DNA from 2 places in the Streptomyces sp. P5F9 genome. Region 2 is predicted to be linked to the other one. Evidence: riboswitches for the same ligand, from Rfam matches in the RefSeq annotation. Region 2 holds a riboswitch; the other holds the start of a gene.
The links. Region 2 has a riboswitch for cyclic di-AMP ahead of AC31A1_RS28575 (C40 family peptidase). Riboswitches for the same ligand answer to the same signal wherever they lie in the genome.
Positions count from the first base shown of each region.

Region 1: another riboswitch for cyclic di-AMP. It lies ahead of AC31A1_RS31860 (M23 family metallopeptidase); the one in region 2 lies ahead of AC31A1_RS28575 (C40 family peptidase).

Region 1 covers NZ_JBXVPZ010000252.1:1,475-12,050, forward strand. The annotation lists gene AC31A1_RS31830 (asparagine synthase-related protein) at 1-802, opposite strand, end outside; gene AC31A1_RS31835 (NsdA family TPR-like regulatory protein) at 1,474-2,898, shown strand; gene lhgO (L-2-hydroxyglutarate oxidase) at 3,018-4,304, shown strand; gene trmB (tRNA (guanosine(46)-N7)-methyltransferase TrmB) at 4,432-5,262, shown strand; gene AC31A1_RS31850 (PrsW family intramembrane metalloprotease) at 5,312-6,619, shown strand; gene AC31A1_RS31855 (aldo/keto reductase) at 6,632-7,576, opposite strand; gene AC31A1_RS31860 (M23 family metallopeptidase) at 7,631-8,641, opposite strand; cyclic di-AMP (ydaO/yuaA leader) riboswitch at 8,653-8,810, opposite strand; gene AC31A1_RS31865 (PP2C family protein-serine/threonine phosphatase) at 9,044-10,180, opposite strand; tRNA gene AC31A1_RS31870 (tRNA-Met) at 10,330-10,403, opposite strand; gene AC31A1_RS31875 (alginate lyase family protein) at 10,456-10,576, opposite strand, start outside.
Region 2 covers NZ_JBXVPZ010000207.1:651-11,226, forward strand. The annotation lists gene AC31A1_RS28560 (DUF397 domain-containing protein) at 1-155, opposite strand, end outside; gene AC31A1_RS28565 (helix-turn-helix domain-containing protein) at 165-1,034, opposite strand; gene AC31A1_RS28570 (ATP-binding protein) at 1,247-1,705, shown strand; gene AC31A1_RS28575 (C40 family peptidase) at 1,791-2,264, opposite strand; cyclic di-AMP (ydaO/yuaA leader) riboswitch at 2,268-2,446, opposite strand; gene AC31A1_RS28580 (hypothetical protein) at 2,786-3,094, opposite strand; gene AC31A1_RS28585 (ATP-dependent Clp protease proteolytic subunit) at 3,102-3,737, opposite strand; partial or broken gene AC31A1_RS28590 (AraC family transcriptional regulator) at 4,052-4,201, opposite strand; gene AC31A1_RS28595 (transposase) at 4,327-5,076, shown strand; partial or broken gene istA (IS21 family transposase) at 5,219-6,432, shown strand; gene AC31A1_RS28605 (NADPH-dependent F420 reductase) at 6,461-7,003, opposite strand; gene AC31A1_RS28610 (NAD-dependent epimerase/dehydratase family protein) at 7,066-7,998, opposite strand; gene AC31A1_RS28615 (LysR family transcriptional regulator) at 8,134-9,075, shown strand; gene AC31A1_RS28620 (MerR family transcriptional regulator) at 9,180-9,566, opposite strand; gene AC31A1_RS28625 (SDR family oxidoreductase) at 9,629-10,336, shown strand.

The DNA of each region.
Region 1 (10,576 bases), on a different contig from region 2:
CCGCCCCGATCCCGGGAACGGGCATCCCGCGCGCAGCACGCCGTTCGGCCGGCCCCATGCCGGGGACGGGCCCCGGGTCTATGTCGGGGACGTGCCGGGGTGCGGAGAGACGCGCACGCACGGCGTCGACCAGCGCATCCCGTACGGCGTCCACCGCGCTGTCCGGGTCGACGGCCGCAGCCGCGACCGCGAGGGAGGCGACCGGCTCGTACCCGGCGATCTCGCGCGCCCCGGCGCGCAGCACCAGCGCATGCCCCGGCGGAATGCGCCGCACCCCGTCGTACGGCGTCGAGTCGTGCAGCGCGGCGGGGACATCCGGGGCGGCGAGCAGCGCGGCGAGGTGGCCGAAGTCGAGGTTGGCCTCGATGAGGTCGGCGAGCGGGAGCGCGGCCGTGGAGTAGGCCGTACCGCCGGCCCAGGGGGTGTAGAACACCGGCTTGGCGCCCGCGAGATCACCGCAGACCATGGTGCGGCGGCCGACCTTGACGACCGCCGTGTAACTGCCCGACCAGGCCGTCAGATGCCGAAGTGCCCCTCCGCGCGCGGAGAACAGGCTGAGGCGCAGCTCCTCGTCGGAGGCACCGCACGTACCGAGGACCGCGATACGCGTCTCCGCGTCGACCTTCACAACCCGTACTTCGTCGGGCCGCCAGTCGCCGACCGCCCACAGCGGATCCGGGTCGCCCCACAGGAGTTGGGACCCGACCGGGTGGACCGTCTCACCGTCGAACCCGGTGGCTCCCGCGGAACCGATCGCGGCGGCTCCAGCGGCGGTACTGCTCCATCCCACCAACCACCGCATCGACGCCTCCACAGGCTGTGGACAACCAGTGCACCGCACGAACTGGGCACCATGCTGCCATGAAGGACGCCTTCCGGAGGGCCGGAGAAGCCGCTTGAGATCGCGTGAAGACGCCCTGGACGAGGGACAACCGGACAAGGGAGACCCTACGTCCACGACGCGAATGCGCCCCCGATACGCTCCCCCAAAACACCTAACGCGCCCTCAACTCCCATGGTAGGAGCGGTATTCGACATCGGGAGGCAGGGGCGGTTTTCGGCCAAATCGGCGATACAGGGACAGGCTTGCGCACGCTCCGTACATGCCGTGCGCACCGCTTCGCGCCGCGCACAGTCCGGGAGGCGGAGTACGCCTCCCGGACCGGTCCGCCGCCCGCGGGGATGTAGGCGGCGGTGTCCCCCAGCCCACTGGATCCAGTACAGCGGGCCGACCCACGCACGATCCATGGAACCGCTCCCGGGATGGCCGGAGAAGAGCGCACACACGGGCGCACGGCCACACGACGGGGGCACGTCGCAACCCTGCGTGCAAACCCCGCACTCGCGTACGGACCACAATCCCGCCAACCGGAACAATGCCCCTTAACGCTTGGGATGCGGCGAACTACGCTGGGTTTACGAATGCCGGGTGGTTATGCCAGCGCGGCAGCCGTCTGTGTCGAGGGGTGGCGCATGTCCAGGGAGCAACGCGGGCCGAACGAAAAACTCGGCACCGTTCTCGCCCTCGCGGGAATCAGCAACGCAGGACTCGCGCGTCGCGTCAACGATCTTGGCGCTCAACGCGGGTTGACACTTCGCTACGACAAGACGTCGGTGGCGCGCTGGGTGTCGAAGGGAATGGTGCCCCAGGGCGCCGCCCCGCACCTCATCGCGGCCGCCATCGGCCAGAAGCTCGGCCGCCCTGTGCCGCTCCACGAGATCGGCCTGGCGGACGCGGATCCCGCACCGGAAGTGGGCCTCGCCTTTCCCCGGGACGTCGGCCAAGCCGTGCGTTCCGCAACGGAGTTGTACCGGCTCGACCTCGCCGGCCGCCGGGCCGGTTCCGGCGGCATCTGGCAGTCCCTCGCCGGGTCGTTCGCAGTCAGCGCATACGCAACGCCCGCCTCACGGTGGCTGATAACCCCGGCCGACAGTTCGGTGGCACGGGAAGCGAACTCCGCGGAGAGCTCCGGGACACCGCTCAAAGTCGGCCACAGCGATGTGCAGAAGCTGCGGGAGGCCGCGGAGGACGCCAGGCGCTGGGACTCCAAGTACGGGGGCGGCGACTGGCGTTCGTCGATGGTGCCGGAGTGTCTGCGGGTGGAGGCGGCACCGCTGCTGCTCGGCTCGTACTCCGACGAGGTCGGCAGAGCCCTGTTCGGCGCGAGTGCCGAACTCACCCGCCTCGCAGGGTGGATGGCCTTCGACACCGGGCAACAGGAGGCGGCGCAGCGGTACTACATCCAGGCGCTGCGTCTTGCCCGCGCGGCGGCGGATGTGCCGCTGGGCGGCTATGTGCTGGCGTCGATGTCGTTGCAGGCGACCTATCGCGGCTTCGGCGACGAGGGCGTCGACCTCGCGCAGGCCGCGTTGGAGCGCAACCGGGGCCTTGCGACCGCCCGCACCATGAGCTTCTTCCGGCTCGTCGAGGCGCGGTCCCATGCGAAGGCCGGGGACGCACAGGCGGCCGGCGCTGCCCTGAAGGCGGCCGAGGGGTGGCTTGAGCGGTCCCGGGAGGGTGACAACGATCCGTCCTGGCTCGGGTTCTACGGCTACGACCGGTTCGCCGCGGACGCTGCGGAGTGCTATCGGGACTTGAAGGCGCCGCGGCAGGTGCGGCGGTTCACTGAGCAGGCGTTGTCGAAGCCGACGGAGGAGTTCGTGCGGTCGCACGGGCTTCGGCTCGTTGTCTCGGCGGTGGCTGAGCTTGAGTCGGGGAATCTTGATGCGGCGTGCGAGCAAGGGGTTCGGGCGGTGGAGGTTGCCGGGCGTATCTCGTCTGCTCGGACTACCGAGTACGTGAAGGATCTTTTGCACCGGTTGGAGCCGTATGGGGATGAGCCGCGGGTTGTTGAGCTGCGGGAGCGGGCTCGGCCGTTGTTGATGGCGCCCGCCTAAGGGTCTGCCGGGCTTGTGCCGTCTTGCGTGTGCGGGTGCGCTGTGGCTGGTCGCGCAGTTCCCCGCGCCCCTTGGGGGGTTCTGCCCTCCCGGCGTTTGAAGTGACTGTCAGTGGTGCAGTGCACTATCGAAGCCGGGAGGTGGTGCACGTGCGGGCTGGGGTCGGGTACGACTGTGACGTGCTCGTGGTCGGTGGCGGGATTGTCGGGCTGTCCACGGCGTATGCGATCAGCCGTGCCGCGCCGGGCACGCGCGTCACCGTGCTGGAGAAGGAGGCCGGACCCGCTCGGCACCAGACAGGGCGCAACAGCGGGGTGATCCACAGCGGGATCTACTACCGGCCCGGGTCGCTCAAGGCGCGGTATGCCGTGCGCGGGGCTGCCGAGATGGTGAAGTTCTGTGCGGAGTACGGGATTTCGCACGCCGTCACCGGGAAGTTGATCGTCGCCACGGAGCGGGCGGAATTGCCCCGGCTGCACGCGCTCGTGCAGCGCGGGCGGGAGAACGGGATTCCGGTCCGGGAGTTGGGCGCCGCCCAGATCGCGGAGTACGAACCGGAGGTGCGTGGCCTCGCCGCCATACACGTCGGGACGACCGGGATCTGCGACTACACCGAGGTCGCCAACCACCTCGCCGAGGCCTCCGGCGCGGAGATCCGTTACGGCGCGCGGGTCGCCCACATCGACCGGCGCCCCGAGCGCGGGGTCGCCGTCCGTACGGTGACCGCGACCGGCGGTGACGTCGTCCGCGCGCGCGTGCTGGTGAACTGCGCCGGCCTGCACTGCGACGAGGTGGCCCGCCTCACCGGCGACGACCCGGACATGCGGATCGTGCCGTTCCGAGGCGAGTACTACACCCTCACCCGCCCCGAACTGGTCCGGGGCCTGGTCTACCCGGTCCCCGACCCGACCTTCCCGTTCCTCGGCGTCCACCTCACCCGCGGCATCGACGGCAGCGTCCACCTCGGCCCGAACGCGGTCCCGGCCCTGGCCCGCGAGGGCTACGACTGGGGCGTCGTACGGCCTCGGGAAGTCGCGGCGACGGCGGCTTGGCCCGGCTCCTGGCACATGGCCCGACAGCACTGGCGCTACGGATTGGGGGAACTCCGGCGATCCATCTCCAAGACCGCGTTCACGGGAGCCGTACAGCGCCTCCTCCCGGCGGTGACCCCGGACGACCTGATCCCATCACCGGCCGGCGTACGCGCCCAAGCGGTACTGCGGGACGGCACCCTCGTAGACGACTTCCTGATCAAGGAGGGTCCGCGGGCCGTACATGTGCTGAACGCCCCAAGCCCGGCAGCCACCGCCTCCCTACCCATCGGCAGAGAGGTAGCCCGCCGGGCCTTGGCTGTATTGCACCAAGACCGACGCCCACTCCAAACCCCGGACAGGGCAACCCCCTAGGGGCGCAGGGCTGTATCGATATGCGGCTCCGCCGCGTGGGCGCGACCAGCCACAACGCACCCGCCACTCGCAAGACAACACAAGCCACGCAGACGCAAAGGCGCACGCCCCGTAAAATCAACGCATTGTGTCTGACACCGCCAACACCCCCGCCACCCCCACCGAGCCCGCACACCGCACCCGGCCCAAGGGCGAACCCCGTTTTCCCGGCGGGCCGACGCCCGACCCCGCCGGCTCCCACTTCGAACGCCGCATCCGAAGTTTCCAGCCACGCCGAAGCAGGGTCACCGCTGGCCAAGCGGACGCCTTGGAACGCCTGTGGCCCACGTGGGGCCTGGACATCGACGGCCGACGGAACCTCGATCTCGCCGAGCTGTTCGGGAACGACAACCCGGTCGTCCTGGAGATCGGCTTCGGCATGGGTGAGGCCACCGCACAGATGGCCGCCGAAGCCCCCGCGACGAACATCCTCGCCGCCGACGTGCACACCCCGGGCCAGGGCAATCTCCTGGGCCTCGCCGAGCACCACGGCCTGTCCAACATCCGGGTCGCCAACGGGGATGCGATCATCCTGCTCCGCGAGATGCTCGCCCCGGACTCGCTCGACGGACTGCGCGTGTACTTCCCGGACCCCTGGCCCAAGAAGCGGCACCACAAGCGGCGGCTGCTCCAGCCGGAGTTCCTCACCCTCGCCGCGACCCGCCTCAAGCCCGGCGCGACCGTGCACTGCGCGACGGACTGGGAGCCGTACGCGGAGCAGATGCTCGAAGTGCTCGACGCGCACCCGGACTTCGAGAACAGCCAACCTGACGGCGGTTTTGCGCCCCGTCCGGAGTTCCGGCCGCTGACCCGTTTCGAGGGCCAGGGACTGGACAAGGGACATGTCGTGAACGATCTGCTCTTCCGTCGCGTACCCCACGACGACCGGACGACGACCAGCACTGACGACCAGCGCTGACGCCAGGCTCCCTCGCGGGCCGTGCCCTTACCTCGTTAGGGTCGATGCCGTGGCCACCTTTCCGCCGTACCCCCCACACCCCGGCCACCCCGCCGGTGGTGTGCCCGGGCACGGGCCGCGGGTGCGCTGGTGGCAGCGGAACTGGGTCCGCTACGGCGCGCTGATCGCCCTGCTCACGCTCTCCGGGCTGGTCATCCTCGCGCTGGTGCGTCAACAGACCGGTACCGAAGGGTTCTTGGTCGGCCTCGGGCTCGCCGTACTACCCGTACCCCTCCTCGTCGGCGCCTTCCGCTGGCTGGACCGGGTCGACCCCGGACCCTGGCGGAACCTGCTCTTCTCCTTCGCGTGGGGTGCCTGCGCCGCGGCCCTCATAGCGATCGTCGCCAACAGCTTCGCGACGAGATGGATAGCGACCACGACCGCCGACCCGACCAGCGCGGACACTCTCGGCGCCACTGTCATAGCCCCGATCGTCGAGGAGTCGGCGAAGGCGGCGGCCGTACTCCTCGTCTTCCTCTTCCGCAGACGGGACTTCACCGGGATCGTCGACGGGGTGGTGATAGCCGGGGTCACCGCCACCGGCTTCGCGTTCACCGAGAACATCCTCTACCTCGGCACCGCCTTCGGCACCGACCAGCTCACCGGCGACCGCGGCCTCACCTCCGTCACCGCGGCGACCTTCTTCGTGCGCATCGTCATGTCCCCGTTCGCGCACCCCCTGTTCACCGTCCTCACCGGCATCGGCTTCGGCGTCGCCGCCCTCTCCCCCGACCGGCAGCACATCCGACGCGTCCTGCTCCCCCTGACCGGCCTGCTCCTCGCGATGGGCATGCACGCGATCTGGAACGGCTCCTCCACCTTCGGCCAGTACGGCTTCTTCGAGGTCTACGGCGTCTTCATGGTCCCCATGTTCGGCCTGCTGACCTGGCTCGCGGTCTGGACCCGGCAGCGCGAACTGCGCACCGTGCACGAGGAGTTGCCCGCCTACGTCTACGCGGGCTGGCTGACCCCGGCCGAACCCTTCGTGCTCGGCTCGATGAAGGCCCGCCGCCTGGCCCGCGAGTACGCCCGCCACCGCCTCGGCAGGCAGGCGGCCCGCTCGGTCGCCCAGTACGAGGCGTACGCGACCTCCCTGGCGTTCCTGCGGTACCGGGCCACGCGGGGCCGCGCCGGCGCCGACTTCGTCGTACGGGAAAGGGAGTTGCTGCACGAGCTGTGGCTGCGCCGGGAGGTGGCACGGCCCGCGCTGGACTACGCGGCGCGGCGGACAGCGCCGCCGGTACCGGTGGTGGTGCCGCCGTGGCCGCCGGTGTACGGGTCGTACGGGAGTCCCCTGTACAACCCGTACCGGTCATAGCTCCAAGGACACCTACGCCGATGCCTGCGTGAGGCGGGCGATCTCCGCGTCCGTCAGCTCCAGTTCCGCCACGCCGAGCAGTGCGGGGAGCTGCTCGACCGTCCGGGCCGACGCGATCGGGGCCGCGACCGTGGGCTGGGCGGCGAGCCAGGCGAGGGCCACCGTGGCGACCGGGGCGTCGTGGGCCTGGGCGACCTCGTCCAGGGCGGTGAGGACGTTCTGGCCGCGCTCCGACTTGAGGTACTCCGCCGCGCGCCCGGCCCTCGGGCTGTCGACCGTCGTACCGGGGCGGTACTTGCCGGTGAGGAAGCCGGCGGCCAGCGAGAAGTACGGGAGGGCCGACAGTCCTCCGCGTTCGGCGACGTCCCGCAGCTCGCCCTCGTAGGTGTCGCGGGAGACGAGGTTGTAGTGGGGCTGGATGGCGACATAGCGCGCCAGGCCCTCGCGGTCGGAGAAGTCCAGGGACGCCTGGAGGCGCTCGGGCGAGATGTTGGAGGCGGCGATGTGCCGCACCTTGCCCGCCTTGACCAGTTCGTCGAGCGTGCCGACGATCTCCTCGACCGGCACGTCCTCCTTGTCGAAGTGCGGGTAGTACAGGTCGATGTAGTCGGTGCCCAGGCGACGCAGCGAGGCGTCGGCGGCGGCCTTGATGTTGGCGGCGGACAGGCCGGGGTAGTCGGGGTGCTGGCTGACCTTGGTGGCGATCACGACGTCGGCACGGTTGCCGCGGGCCTTGAGCCACTTGCCGATGACGGTCTCGGACTCGCCGCCGTGATTGCCCGGCGCGAACGCCGAGTACGAGTCGGCGGTGTCGACGAAGTTGCCGCCCGCGGCCGTGTAGGCGTCGAGCACGGCGAAGGAGGCCGCCTCGTCGGCGGTCCAGCCGAACACGTTGCCGCCGAGGTTCAGCGGGAAGATCTCCAGGTCGGACCGGCCCAGCTTGCGAAGAGAAGTCATGCTTCACCTCAACCGCCGGGCCGGAACCGGATATTCCAGACGATCAGGGAGAGATCAGGGGTTGAGGCCCTTGCTGCGCAGCCAGGGCGCCGGGTCGCTCGCGGTGGCGGCGCCGTTGATGTGCACCTCCAGGTGGAGGTGCGGCCCGGTCACGTTGCCGGTCGCGCCGACGCGGCCGATGACCTCGCCGGTGGAGACCTTCTGCCCGACGCTGACGTTGATCGAGGACTGGTGGCAGAACCACAGCTCGGTGCCGTCGTCGAGGGTGAGGATCGTGCGGTACCCGTAGGACCCGGCCCAGCCCGCCTCGGTGACCGTGCCGCTGTGGATGGCCTTGATCAGCGTGCCGGTGGGCGCGGCGAAGTCGAGACCCGTGTGATACCCGGAGGACCACATCGAGCCGGCCTGGCCGAAGGTGCCGGTGATCGTGTACGAGCCGACCGGCAGCGTGTACTGCTTGGCCAGCGCGGCGAGCTTCGCGGCCTCGGCCTTCTTCGCCGCGGCGGCCTCCGCGGCCTTCTTCGCGTCGGCGGCCTTCTTCGCGGCGTCCTTCTCGGCCTTGGCGGCGGCGGCGTCGACCTGCTTGGCGACGGCGGCCTCGACGGCGGCCTTCGACTTGCCGTCGACCTGTACCTGCTGCGACTCGGCCTGCGCCATGATCCGGTTGCGCAGCAGCTCACCCGCGTCCGAGGCGCCCTTGGCGGTCTCGGTCGTGCTGACCCCGACACTGCTGAGCGGCGTGGCGGAACCCTTGGGGGTGCTGCTGGACGAGTCGTCCAGCAGGTGGCCCACGGAGGGCAGGTCGGGCAGGGAGATGGAGACCGGCGGCTTGCCGGTGTTGGCGCTGGCCATGCCGCCCGCGCTGACGGCGGCTATGACACCGACGCCCAGGACGGTGGAGCTGCGGGCGAATCCTCCGCCACCACGCTGCTTGGCGACACGGTGCTTGCCGCGGTTGGGAGCAACGGACTCCGCGCTGGGATTCCACTCCTCCCAGGGGCCCTCGTCGGGGCGGTAACCGCCGTAGACGACAGGGGCTTCTGGGGCAGCCTGGTTTGACGCCACGTGGGCGTGCTCCTTTCCTTCCTTCTCGCCTACCGGGTTAGCTGACGGGTTCGGAGCAGGAAGGTCTCCTACGCGCGTATACCTGCCGTGTTGCCACGGCGGTCGACGAGCGATTCACCCCAAGGTGGTGGTTCCCCGGTTCCCTTGCGGGATTCGGCACGTGCGCACGGAGCCATCTCTTGTGACGGCTGGGACGACCGCGCTGCGTTATCGAACGTTAATAGACACGGGCGCCCGTTTCCAAGCTGTTCGGCTTGATCATTAACCTTTCCTTGCTGGACGAACGGCCCACCACCGGCGAAAAACGGGCGAGTTGGCCGAGTCTCAGAATTCCCACAGGTATTGACGGCATGTCAGTTGTTATGCGGAGGGCTCCCGCCCGGTCACCCGCCGTGATGACGGTCATGGATGCCGTACGGCGATCATCGCCATGTCGTCCGTCATCCAGCCCCCGGAGTACCGACGCACCTCCTTGGCGAGGATGCCGAGCAACGCCTCGGGACTGCGGAAGGTCCGGCCGGCCAGCCGAGCACCGGGGTCGTAGAAGACGCCGTGGGAGTCGCGCGCCTCGGACAGCCCGTCGGTGTGGACGAGGAGGGTGGCCCCGCCGGGGAACGCGAACTCCTCGGCACGGTCGGGCCAGACCCCCAACTCGCCCATTCCCAGGGGCAGTGCGGGCTCCTGGACCTGCAACGTGCGTACGGTGCCGTCCTCGTGCAGGAGCAGCGGCGGCGGATGGCCCCGGTCGACGATCCGTACGACGCCGTCGCCGTGCGGGAGTTCGGCGAGGACGGCCGTGGTGAACCCCTCGAACGCGTCGAGACCGTCGCGCCGGGTGCCCTCGCGCGCCAGCGCCCGCTCCAGCCGCTGCGCGACCGCCTCCAGGGTGACCTCCTGCTCGGCGGCCTCCCGGAACGCCCCGATGACCACGGCGACGGCGGCGACCGCGCCCATGCCCTTGCCGCGCACGTCACCGACGACCAGCCGCACGCCGTGCGGGGTGTCCTGCACCGCGTACAGGTCGCCGCCGATGAACGCGCCCTCCTGCGCCGCCTCGTACCGTGCCGCGATCTCGAACCCGCCGATCCGCTCGGCCGGTTCGGGCAGTACGGCCCGTTGAGCGGCCTCGGCGATCTCGCGTGCGGAGGCCAGCTGTTCGCTGCTGCGGCGGACCAGGAGGTTGATGAGGACGGCCAGCACGGCGACCGTCGCCACGGTGACCACCTCGGTGACCGCGTCGATGTCGAGGACGATGCCCAGCCTGACGTGGACCGCGAGCACGACGGCGACGGCCGCCAGACCGGTGAGGACCGTACCGCGCCGGGAGTAGAGCGGGGCGGCGACCAGCGGGGCGGCGGTGAAGAGCGGGGCCGCGGTGAAGGCCTGCGGGGTGAGGTAGTCGTAGAACGCCCCGACGATCAGCAGCAGCGCGGGCAGGCGGCGGACGGTGGTGCGGGTGTACGAGATCCGCCGTCCTTCGACGGGGCCGAGGCCGGGGTCGGGCACGGGATCGCCGGGCAGGCGCCCGCCGGCTCGCACATACGGACCCTCCTCCACGCGTCCAGTTTTTCGTGACGGAGGGAGGGCGGCGAGCGGTGTGAGCCGATCGAGGACATCGGGAGAGGGGGGAAGGGGGGAGAAACACCAAGGGCCGGAATCCATTTCTGGATTCCGGCCCTTGGCCTTAGTAGCGGGGACAGGATTTGAACCTGCGACCTCTGGGTTATGAGCCCAGCGAGCTACCGAGCTGCTCCACCCCGCGCCGTTGTGATTACAACTATACGCCATCCGCGGGGTCCGATGTCACACAGGTTTCAGTCGGCGGTGTTCCCGGCGTGCGTGAGGGTCTCCCAGGAGACGAAGAGGTCGTCGCTGCCGGCCGGGCGGGTGGACTCGGCGAGCTTGTGCGCGGCGGGCACCTTCACTCCGAGCCGG
Region 2 (10,576 bases):
TTCGAGTCGCGTACGGCGAGCAGCCCCGCGCGGGGGCCTGAGCGCGGACGTGCCGCCTCGACGCAGTTGTTCGCTCCCGTGCTGTAGCTGCTGCGCAGCCACCGCACACCGGACAGTTCAGAACTGGAAGGTACGTTCCGAGGCAGTGCAGACATGGTGCCTCCTTACGCGCCGTCACCTATCCCGGCGATGTAATCCGACGAATCCTCGGGCGAAAGGGCGTGGAACTGAAGGGTGTTGAAGGCCTCGCTGTAGGCCTCTAGGTCTTCTTTCCGTTCGAGGTAGAGGCTACTCGTCAAGTGGTCTAGAACAACCACGTCCAGATCAGAAGTGCTCGGAAAGGAGAAGATAACGAAAGGCCCGGTGATGCCGATGTGTGCTCCTGCGGCGAACGGCAGTACCTGAAGCCTCACTTGGGGCAGTCTGGCCGCCTCCACGAGCCGGTCCAGCTGACGTGCCATCACCCCTGGCCCGCCGACCTCGCGCCGCAGCACCGCCTCGTCGAGGACCACGCTCAGGGCCAGCGGCGGATCCGCGCGCAGCACGTCCTGCCGGGCCAGCCGCACCTGCACCAGCGCGTCGAGCCGCTCGGGGCCGTCGTTGTCGAGGCCTCCCACGGCGGCCCGGGTCACCGCGCGGGCGTACTCGGGCGTCTGCAGCAGTCCGGGGACCACCGAGGTCTCCAGGGTGCGGAGGGTGCTGGCCTGTGACTCCAGACTGATGAAGTCCCGGTAGGCGGGCGGCAGTACACCGCGATAGGCGTGCCACCAGTGGTGCCGGCCACCTCCGTCGTCGGAGCCGGCCAACACGAGCAGCATGTCCCGAAGTTGTGGGTCGCCGGCCTGGTAGGCGTCCAGGAGTAACCGGACGTCGGGCGCTTTCACGCCACTCGCGCCCGTCTCGATGCGGCTCACCTTCGACTGGTGCCAGCCGACCAGCCGGGCCGCCTCACCGCTGGTGAGCCCCGCCTCCGCACGCAATGCGCGCAGTTCCGCGCCCAGTTTCCGGCGGCGCACCGCGGGACCGTACTGCATGGGTTTCTCCTTACTCCTTCCGAGCCGCCCAAATACGGTCTGGGGTCGCAGAGTTCACCGCTTCGAGCGACAGATATATGCATATCTTGGTGGATCGGCACCGTTGGCGACGCGGTAATGGCAGTCTGGCGAAGAAGCACCAGTCCGGGACCGTACTCGAACCATCCGCTCCGTGTCGGACACCGGTCCCGCGGGAAAGGGACGACCGCGCCATGGCAGACCATCTGGAAGCATCCGTCACTCTGCCGAGCGATCCCGCCTCGGTCTCCGCCGCCCGCACCTACGTCGTCGGGACCCTGGTGGAATGGGGACTTCCGGCGGACACGGAGGTCGCCGACACCATCCGCCTCATCGTCTCCGAACTCGCCACCAACGCCGTACAGCACACCTTCGGGCAGTCACCCACCTTCACGGTGGACATCGAGCTGGAGCGTGACGAACGGCTCCACATCGGGGTCACCGACAGCCATCCCCGGTTCCCGAAACGCCTGCCGGCCGCCGTCCAGCAGGACAACGGCCGGGGCATGGTGATCATCCGCTGGCTGACCGCGGAGTGCGGCGGCAAACTCAAGGTCCGGCCCACCCTGGAGGGCGGCAAGACGGTCTCCATCGAGGTGCCCTGGACGGTACCGGCCCGGCCGGTGACCGCCGCGGGCCAGCAGGAGCCGTAGAGAACCATGCCGAACGCCTCTGGACACCCGAGGGGGTGGCGGTCCGTCAGGAGACCGCCACCCCCTCGGGAGTTTTCAGCGCAGGTCAGCTGACCCGGCCGTACCAGACGCTCTTGGTCCAGATCTTCTGCAGCCTCACCACGTCCCCGGTCTTCGGGGCGTGCCAGATCTTTCCCTTGCCGGCGTAGATGCCGACGTGGTAGACGCTGGAGCCCGAGTGGAAGAAGACGAGGTCCCCGGCCTTGCGGCTCTTGGCCGAGATGTGGTGGGTCTTGTTGTACTGCTGGGCCGCCGTACGGGGCAGTTTCTTGCCCGCCTTCTTGTACGAGTACAGCGTGAGCCCGGAGCAGTCGAAGCGGCCCGGTCCGGTGGCCCCGTACCTGTACGGGGCGCCCTTCTTGGACGCCGCGACCTGGAGTGCCTTCGTCGCGGGTGTCGCGGCCGCGGCGTCGGATGCGACGCCCGGTATCACGACGGAGCCGCCAACAGCGGCGATGGCGAAGGCCGAGGCCGTACCGGCCCTGACCATCAGCGACGGGACACGATTGAGCGCAGTCATGCGCAACCCTTCGTCAGCCGCCTGTGAAGGATGACCTGTCGGATTCGGGCTGACAAAGTTGCCCGGCCGCTGACGCGGCTTCACCCCAAGGGCTGCTCGACCCGGTCATGGCGTGACCGTCCCGGCGACCCGTCGTGCTGGGTCCTCCACTCCTGCCGATGCAATCCTGTCGACCTGTCATCCGGGCGGCGGCAGGACTCGGCGTCCGCCCGGATCGCCCCGCCGCTGCGGCGGGGTCTTGTCGTCAGACAGGGATCTTCACCTATGAATGTCCGAAAAGCCCAACGGAACCGGGGATTTGTGGGGTTACTCACCACTCACCCGTTCGGGTGGACACCCCCGTGTTCGAAGGGGCGTCGAGGGGCGCCAGGCCCCCGGACCAGCACCGGAACACTTCAGGCGGCCCCCGGGCTACGCGTGTTGCGCAACCCGGACGGCCGCATGGACGGAGAAGCGACTACGCCGATCGGGGGTACACCGTTCGGCCGGTTTGGACGCCGCCCGAGGCGGCTGTGTCTCCGTCAACTGTCGGAGGGCGCGGGCAGGGTGACGCGCGCCGTACGGCGCTCCCCGTCCAGCACGCGCAGCGCCCGCGCGAGGGTGGGAGCGTGCAGTTCGGTCTCGCCCCGCCGGTGCATCAGCGCCAGCGCGTCCCGCAGCTCGGCGGCCCTGGCCACAAGTGCCTGAGCGGCCCTCAGACCACGGTACGTGTCACTGTTGTGCGCCGGGTTGATACGGCCGAGCAGGTCGGCCACATCCAGGTAACGGTCGATCAACTCGCCCTCGGCGCGCGTCAGTGCGGGCAGCGGCGGCAGTTCCGGCGGCAGCATCGTCGGCTCACTCCCCGTCCGGCTCGGTGAGCGAGGTCTTGCGGGTGGTCACGATCCGGTCCACCAAGCCGTATTCCAGGGCCTGTTGGGCGTTCATGATCCGGTCCCGCTCGATGTCCGTGCTCACCTGCTCCACCGTCCGGCCCGTGTGCAGGGCGAGCAGTTCCTCCAGTTGGACCCGCGTACGCGCCAACTCCTCGGCCTGGATGGCGAGATCACTCGCCTGACCCTGGATCGGCTCGGGGAACGAGGGCTGGTGGATCAGCACCCGCGCACCCGGCAGCGCCGACCGCTTGCCCGGCGTGCCCGCCGCCAGCAGCACCGCCGCGGAGGTGCCGGCCTGGCCGAGGCAGATCGTCTCCACGTCACACGTGACGAACCGCAAGGTGTCGTAGATCGCCGACATAGCGGTGAACGATCCGCCGGGCGAGTTGATGTACAGCGAGATGTCCCGGTCCGGCGCCTGGTATTCGAGGTGCATGAACTGGGCCATCACGTCGTTCGCCGAGATGTCGTCGATCGGCGTCCCGAGAAAGACGATCCGCTCCTCCAGCAGCTTCGAGTACGGGTCGAGGGTCCGGTGGCCCGCGCTGGTGCGCTCGGTGAACTCGGGCAGGACGTGGCGGGCGGACGGTCGGGTCATGGGTACCCCTCCTTCGGCGTCTGTAAGAAATGTACAGGACGTACGTGACGTTATGATGGGAGCGGATTCTAGTGATCAAGTAAAATGCCCAGCTCGGAGTGTCTTTTTTTGCTCCCTGTGGGGCTCGTGTCTCACATTCCTGTCACCGTTTTGACGGCTCTCTGGCGGGAGCGTTGTCGCCGTTGCATTCGGCAACTGGCCTGTGGTCCTCCCATGGCCACCCTGATCTGCGAGCCTGTCGCGACTCGCCGCGGTAGGAGCGTCCGTCAATGGGTGTGGGCGGCCCGGCTGGACTGCCTGAGCCTTGACAGGCCCGCAGGTACGACGACCGTGCCTGCTCGGGATATCGCCTCCAGCCCATGGGGCGCGACGAGTTGCAGACCTCCGGTGGTCCGCATCAGGCCCTCCTCGTCGGCTGTCACCAGCAGGCGGTAGCGCGGGATCCCCGCGTCCTGGCGGTCGATTCCGAATACTGAGGGTTTTCAGAGTGGCCCCCGGACGGGTGACGGCGGGACCGTAAGCAACGGACAGGGTCCCCGTGCCGTTGAGAGAGGTGTCTAGGTCTCAACTCTCCAGCTCAGGAACCCTGTTGGTCCCGTATCCTGCCGCACTCGACCTGCCGCACGCACTCGTGGAGTGGGTGAGGATGCTGATCGTCACCCGTGAGGGTGACCGGCGCTGCAAGCTCCGGCCGTCCGGGCGTGCGGTGATCGCTCTGGCATACCTGCGCCGGCACGACCCCCTGGCTCAGCTCGCCGCAGGTTTCCGTATCTCCGTCGGCACCGCCCACGCGTACGTCACCACCGTCGTCGAGCACCTGGCCGACATGGCGCCGGGCCTGCTGAAGGTCCTGCGTGAGGCGGGCCCCGACTACGTTCTCGTGGACGGCACGCTCGCCGAGTGCGACCGGGTCGGCGACGGGCGCGCAGACTATTCGACGAAGCACCAGCGGCACGGTGTGAACGTGCAGGTCATCACGGACCCGGCCGGTCGCACGCTGTGGCTCTCACCCGCCCTGCCCGGCCGCACACACGATCTGACCGCCGCCCGCACCCACAAGATCATCAGGATCTGCGAGCGCCAAGGCGTCCCCGTCCTCGCCGACATGGCCTACATCGGCGCGGGTGAGTGGGTCACCACCCCCAAACGCCGACCGCCCCAAGGTGAACTCACCACGACCGAGCGGACGGTCAACCGGGCGCTGTCCGCCGCTCGCGTACCCGTCGAACGAGGAATCGCCCGCCTCAAATCCTGGCGAATCTTCCGCAGAGCCCGATGCAGCCCGAACCGCATGACGTCAATCGCCAAGGCCGTCCTCACCCTGGAGCGGCACCGCTGAAAACCCTCACTGACTGACGGCGGCCTGTGGATACTCCCCGTAGCCGGTCTTTTATCTAGCACTTTATGGCCGCGAGCTTCCTCACTGGCGGCCGGATACCTCCCCGGACCTGGACGGACACCGGCCAGCGAAGTTGGCCGGTGTGAAGAACAGCAGGGAGATCATGGAAATCCTGGAGGCGTACGACCTCACGGGGAGTTACCGCGCCGCGGCCGAGCTGGCCGGCGTCGACCATCACACGGTGAAGCGGTATGTCCAGTTGCGGGGGGCGGGTGAGCGTCCCGCCGAACGTCAGCACCGGGCCCGCCCGATCGACGAATTCATGGACAAGATCGAGGAGTTGGTGGCCGCGTCGAAGGGGCGGATACGCGCGGACATCGTGCACCGGCGGATCACTGCGATGGGCTTCACGGGCGGGGACCGCACCACCCGCCGAGCGGTCGCCGAGGTGAAATCTCGCATGCGGTCGGGGCACCACCGGGTCTATCGGCCCTGGATCACCGAGCCGACGCTCTGGCTGCAGTGGGACTGGGGCGAGGGGCCGCGCATCGGCAGAAGACGTACATCGTCGTGGTGCGCCTGGCTGGCCTGGTCGAGGTTCCGGGTCGTCATCCCGGTGTTCGACAAGACGCTGCCGACCATCGTGGTCTGCCTGGATGCAACGCTGCGGAGGATCGGCGGGGTCCCGACCTATGCGCTGACCGACAACGAGAAGACGTCACGACCCAGCACATCGCGAACATCGCGGTCCGCAACCCCGAGATCGTCGAGGTCGGACGGCACTACGGCATGACGATCCGCCCCTGTCTGCCCGCCGATCCCGAGACGAAGGGCGGCTCGGAGGCCACCGTCCGCATCGCGAAGGCGGACCTGGTGCCCACCAACGCGAACCTGCTGCCGCAGTACAAGACGATGGGCCAACTGGAGGCGGCCTGCCGGGAGTTCTGCGACACGGTCAACAACCGGGTCCACCGCGCCAGCCGCCGCAAGCCCGCCGAGGCCCTGCTCGAAGAGCAACAGCGGCTCCATCCGCTGCCCAAGGAGCCCTTCACCGTCGCCTTCGGCACCACGAGGCGGGTGAACTGGGAGTCCACCATCTCCGTCGAGGGCGTGCGCTATTCGGTCCCGCACCACCTGGTCGACACCTGGGTCTGGGCCCGGTTCCACGGCGACGAACTGATCGTCACCGCCGTCGGCGAGGACGGACCCACCGAGGTCGCCCGACACGACCGCTCGGCCCCGGGCCACCCGTCGGTCAAGGCCGAGCACTACCCGCCCCGCGAGAACAAGGAAGCCGACCGCACCCCGCGGGCCACCACCGCCGAGGAGGCCGCGTTCCTCGCGCTCGGCCCCGGCGTAGAAGGCAGTGCCCCGCCGGTTTCGTTCAGAGTTCGCCAGGAACGGCAAACCGGTAAAACACGCCGCCGACCGGCTGGATGCCCATGAGCAGCCAGACCGCGTTTTCGAAGTCGCGGGCCCGTGAGAGGTCTCCGACGCGCACCGGGTCGTAGCCGGCGTCGCGGATGAGCTGCTCGGTGACGTCGAGGGCGCCCTCGTCTGCGACGTACCAGTTGCTCGGCCGCACTCGCTGCTTGCGCACGTCGTCGTACAGTGCCCCGAAGTTCATGTTGAAGCTCTTGGCCACCGGGGCGTGGGTGAAGGACTGCACCTCCTCGGCGTATGACGGAAAGTCGCCATGACGTGCGGGCATGATGTTGGTCGCGTCGATCGCGATCTTCCCCTTGAGTCCTGTCACCTTGCTCAGGGCGTCCGAGATCTTTGCCCCGGGTACGGCGACCAGGACGGCGTCCGCGTCCGAGGCATCCCCGCCGTCACGGCCGAGCTCTTCGACCTCGTGGCCCGCGTCTCGCCACAGGCCGGCCAGTCCTCCGCCGATCATTCCTCTTCCGATCGTGACGATCTTCATTGCGTGTCTCCCTCAGTTGAAAGTTGAACGTTGACGTGTGCGGGTTGAACGTGGGTGACCCTTCACGCGCGGCTGACGGCCACCGGGTTTCCGACGGCGTCCAGGCCGGCGGCGTGCGAGACAACGGGCTCGTATCCGAGCTCGGCTACGGCCTTGTCCGTCCGCAGGGTGCACTGCTGTCCGAGGAACCATCGAGCGGGAACGGGGATCTCGCGGGCGGCGGTCTCGGCGTCCAGGTCGGGGATGGGGAGATCGACGCCGTAGATCTCGAACTGGGTCTGAAGGAACTCGCGCAGGATCACGCGGCGCCGGTCGGTGACGAAGTAGGCCTGACCGGGTCGGCCGCGGTGCCATCCGAGGACGAGTCCCTCGACGGCGTTCTCGACGAACGTGACGTCAGTTGTGTGCCGGCCTCCGCCGATCCAGGCGAACTGCCCCGCCTTCGCCGCCGCCACCAAGCCTTCGACGAGGAAGCTGTCGGGACCCCAGACGAACCTCGGGCGAATCGACACCGTGGCGAAGTCCTGGGCGTTCGCGTCGAGGACGATCTTCTCGGCCACGGCCTTCACCGCACAGTAGGCGGCTTCCGAGTCGGGCCGCAGCGGCGCGGTCTCGTCGACGTCCACGAGCGGGTCACCGGCGAGGAGCGCGGCTTCGCTCCCGCAGTGGACGAACCGAGGAACCCGCGCGTAGCGGGCCGCGTCGACGGCTGCCTGGGTGCCGCGAACCGTCACCAGTTCATGACGCTCACGGTCAGCGGTGATGTCCGTCTCGGCAGCGAGGTGGAACAGCACATCACTGCCCGTCACTTCGTCGCGCCACGTGGCCGGGTCGGTCAACTCGCCCCGCACGGGCTCTGCGCCCAGCGCCGACACCTTCGCGGCCGATGCTTCGCTGCGGACCAGAGCGCGAACCGAGTGCCCCTCGTCGAGGAGCCGCCGTACCAGCACCTGGCCGATGAACCCCGAACCGCCCGTGACGAATGCCTGTGCCATGAACCTCTCCTTCGCTCTGTGCGAGCCCCCTCGCCTGCCTTGGGCGAGAGGGTGTCGTGGGTTGGAGCAATCAGAGGTCCGCAGGTCTTCCCTCAAAAACATTCATGCTTCGAAGGTCTGCGATAAAATTTTCGAATGGCTTCTCTTCGGGCACTGGAGTGCCTCGTCGCGGTCGCGGACTCCGGATCGATCACACAGGCCGCACTGCTGCTGCATTCCTCGCAACCCGCTGTCTCTCATCAGCTCGCCTCGCTGGAACGCGAGACCCGGACGGTCCTGCTTCGCCGCGAGCCCCGAGGGGTCAGGCTCACTCCCGCAGGGCGGGCCGCCGTCGCGGATGCCAGACGAGCGATCGAGGCGGCCGCCTCCGCGGTGAGGTCGGCACGTGCGGCGGGTCAAGCGGCCGGCGGGGTCTTGCGCTTGGCCTGTGCGCAGAGCCTCACGGTGCCGCTGCTCGCCGCGGTCATCCGCCACTGGCATCGCCGCCACCCAGAGGTCGCGATCACCCTGCGCGAGTCCACGGCGATGGACGAGGCGCTCGGCCTCGTCGACTCTGACGAAGTCGACGTGGCCGTGCTGACCGCTCCCTCGGCCGACCGTTTCACGATCACCGCCGTCGCCGAGGAGGAGATCGTGCTGGCCGCACCCACCGGCCACGTGCTGGCCGAGCGGTCGGCTGTCCGCCTTGCGGACCTCGACGGTGCGCCGCTCGTTCACTTCACACCGGACAACGGCCTCAGCGTCTGGCTCGACCAGTCCTTCGCCCGGGCCGGAGTCCACCCGGAGACGGTGGTGAGGACATCAGTGACCACGGCGGCACCACAGCTCGCGGCAGCCGGTCTGGGAATCGCCGTATGCCCCGTGAGCGCGGTCAGCCAGGGCTTTCCGGGAGCAGTGCGCTCGTTCTCTCCGCGGTGGGTCAGGCAGCTGGTGGCGGTGACGTCCGCGGAACCGGATCCGCTCGTCGCACGGTTCATCGGCGACCTGCGCGATCACGGCATGCGCGTGCCTCGCAGTGTGCGGACCCAGCTCGCACAGGACGGCCCTCCGGCCCAGACACCACGACCGTCCTCCTGAGAATCGCCGCGCAGCAGACGCAGCCGGCGACCATGTCGAGCACGGCAGTGAAGCAACTCGAAGTAACGCAATCAGGGTCACGAGACACTAGGGGGTCCGGTCGATCATGTGGGGGCATCCACGCTTGCCGAGCATGTAACTGGAGAGATCACAGACTCGGTGGCAACAGCGATCAGCTCATCGAGTCGGTCGTATGCCCTGGTCAGGTCGTTGATCTGGGTTCGGATGCGGTCGCGTTCGTCCTTGAGTCGCTGTGCCATCTCGGGGGTCGCGACGAGGGTGTCCAGGAAGGGCAGGACCTGCAAGATGGTTTTGCTGCTCAGCCCGGCCGAGTAGAGGAGCTGGATGAACTTCACCCGCTCAACGGCGGACTCTGGATACTGCCGGTGGCCGCTGAGGCTGCGGTCGGCGATGACGAGCCCCTGCTCTTCGTAATACCGCAGCGCACGGACGCTGACCCCAGCGCCTTCGGCCACCTTTCCGATACGCATGGCACCTCCCGGGCGGAACGGACTTGATCCTCACGTTGACGTGAGGTTTTAGCCTACGTCCTATGAACATCCACGGAGCCACTGCGCTCGTCACCGGAGCCAACCGCGGCATCGGCCGTCATCTCGCTGCCCAGCTCGTCGAGCGGGGCGCGAAGGTCTACGCGACCGCCCGTCGACCCGAGTCGATCGACCTCGACGGTGTCGAGGTCCTCGCCCTGGACATCTCCGACCCCCTCGCCGTCGCGGCGGCAGCCCACACAGCGGGCGACGTCAACCTGCTCGTCAACAACGCCGGAATCGGCGGTGGCGCCCTGCTCGGTGACCTGGACGCTGTCCGAGCTGCACTGAACGTGAACCTCTGGGGCACGCTGTCCATGGCCCGCGCCTTCGCGCCAGTCCTCGCAGCGAACGGCGGGGGCGCGATGGTGAACATCGCCTCGTCGGCGTCCTGGTTCGTCTTCCCCGGCAGCAGCGCCTACGCGGTCTCGAAGGCCGCCGTCTGGAGCATGAGCAACGCCCTGCGCCAGGAACTGGCAGGGCAGGGCACGAGCGTCACCTCGGTGCACCTCGGAGCGGCGGACACCGACATGATGAAGGACTACGACGTACCCAAGATGGACCCGGCCGATGTCGCCCGCATCACCCTCGACGGTGTCGAGACCGACGCTTTCGAAGTTGTCGTCGACGAGTTCACCGCGATGGTCAAGGCGTCGCTGAGCAAGGACCCGCGCGACTTCGACAAGCAGTTCCAGCAGTTTCTGAACTCCTGACCACAGCCAGGAACCCCGGACGGAGGAGTTTCGATGGCGGGGCCGGGGGCTGCGGCTGTCGGGTCAGCCCCGTTGGCGCCTGTTGCGCAGACGTTGTCGCGGTGATGATGCGAGAATTGATCGGCCCGGAGACTCGCTGGCTTGGGCTGGTCAGCGGGGCTGGCGTGACGGTCCTTGACCATGCTCGTGCTGGCGGTAGGCGGGAGTCTGTGGTCTTGATCGCCTGACGGGGTGGTTTCC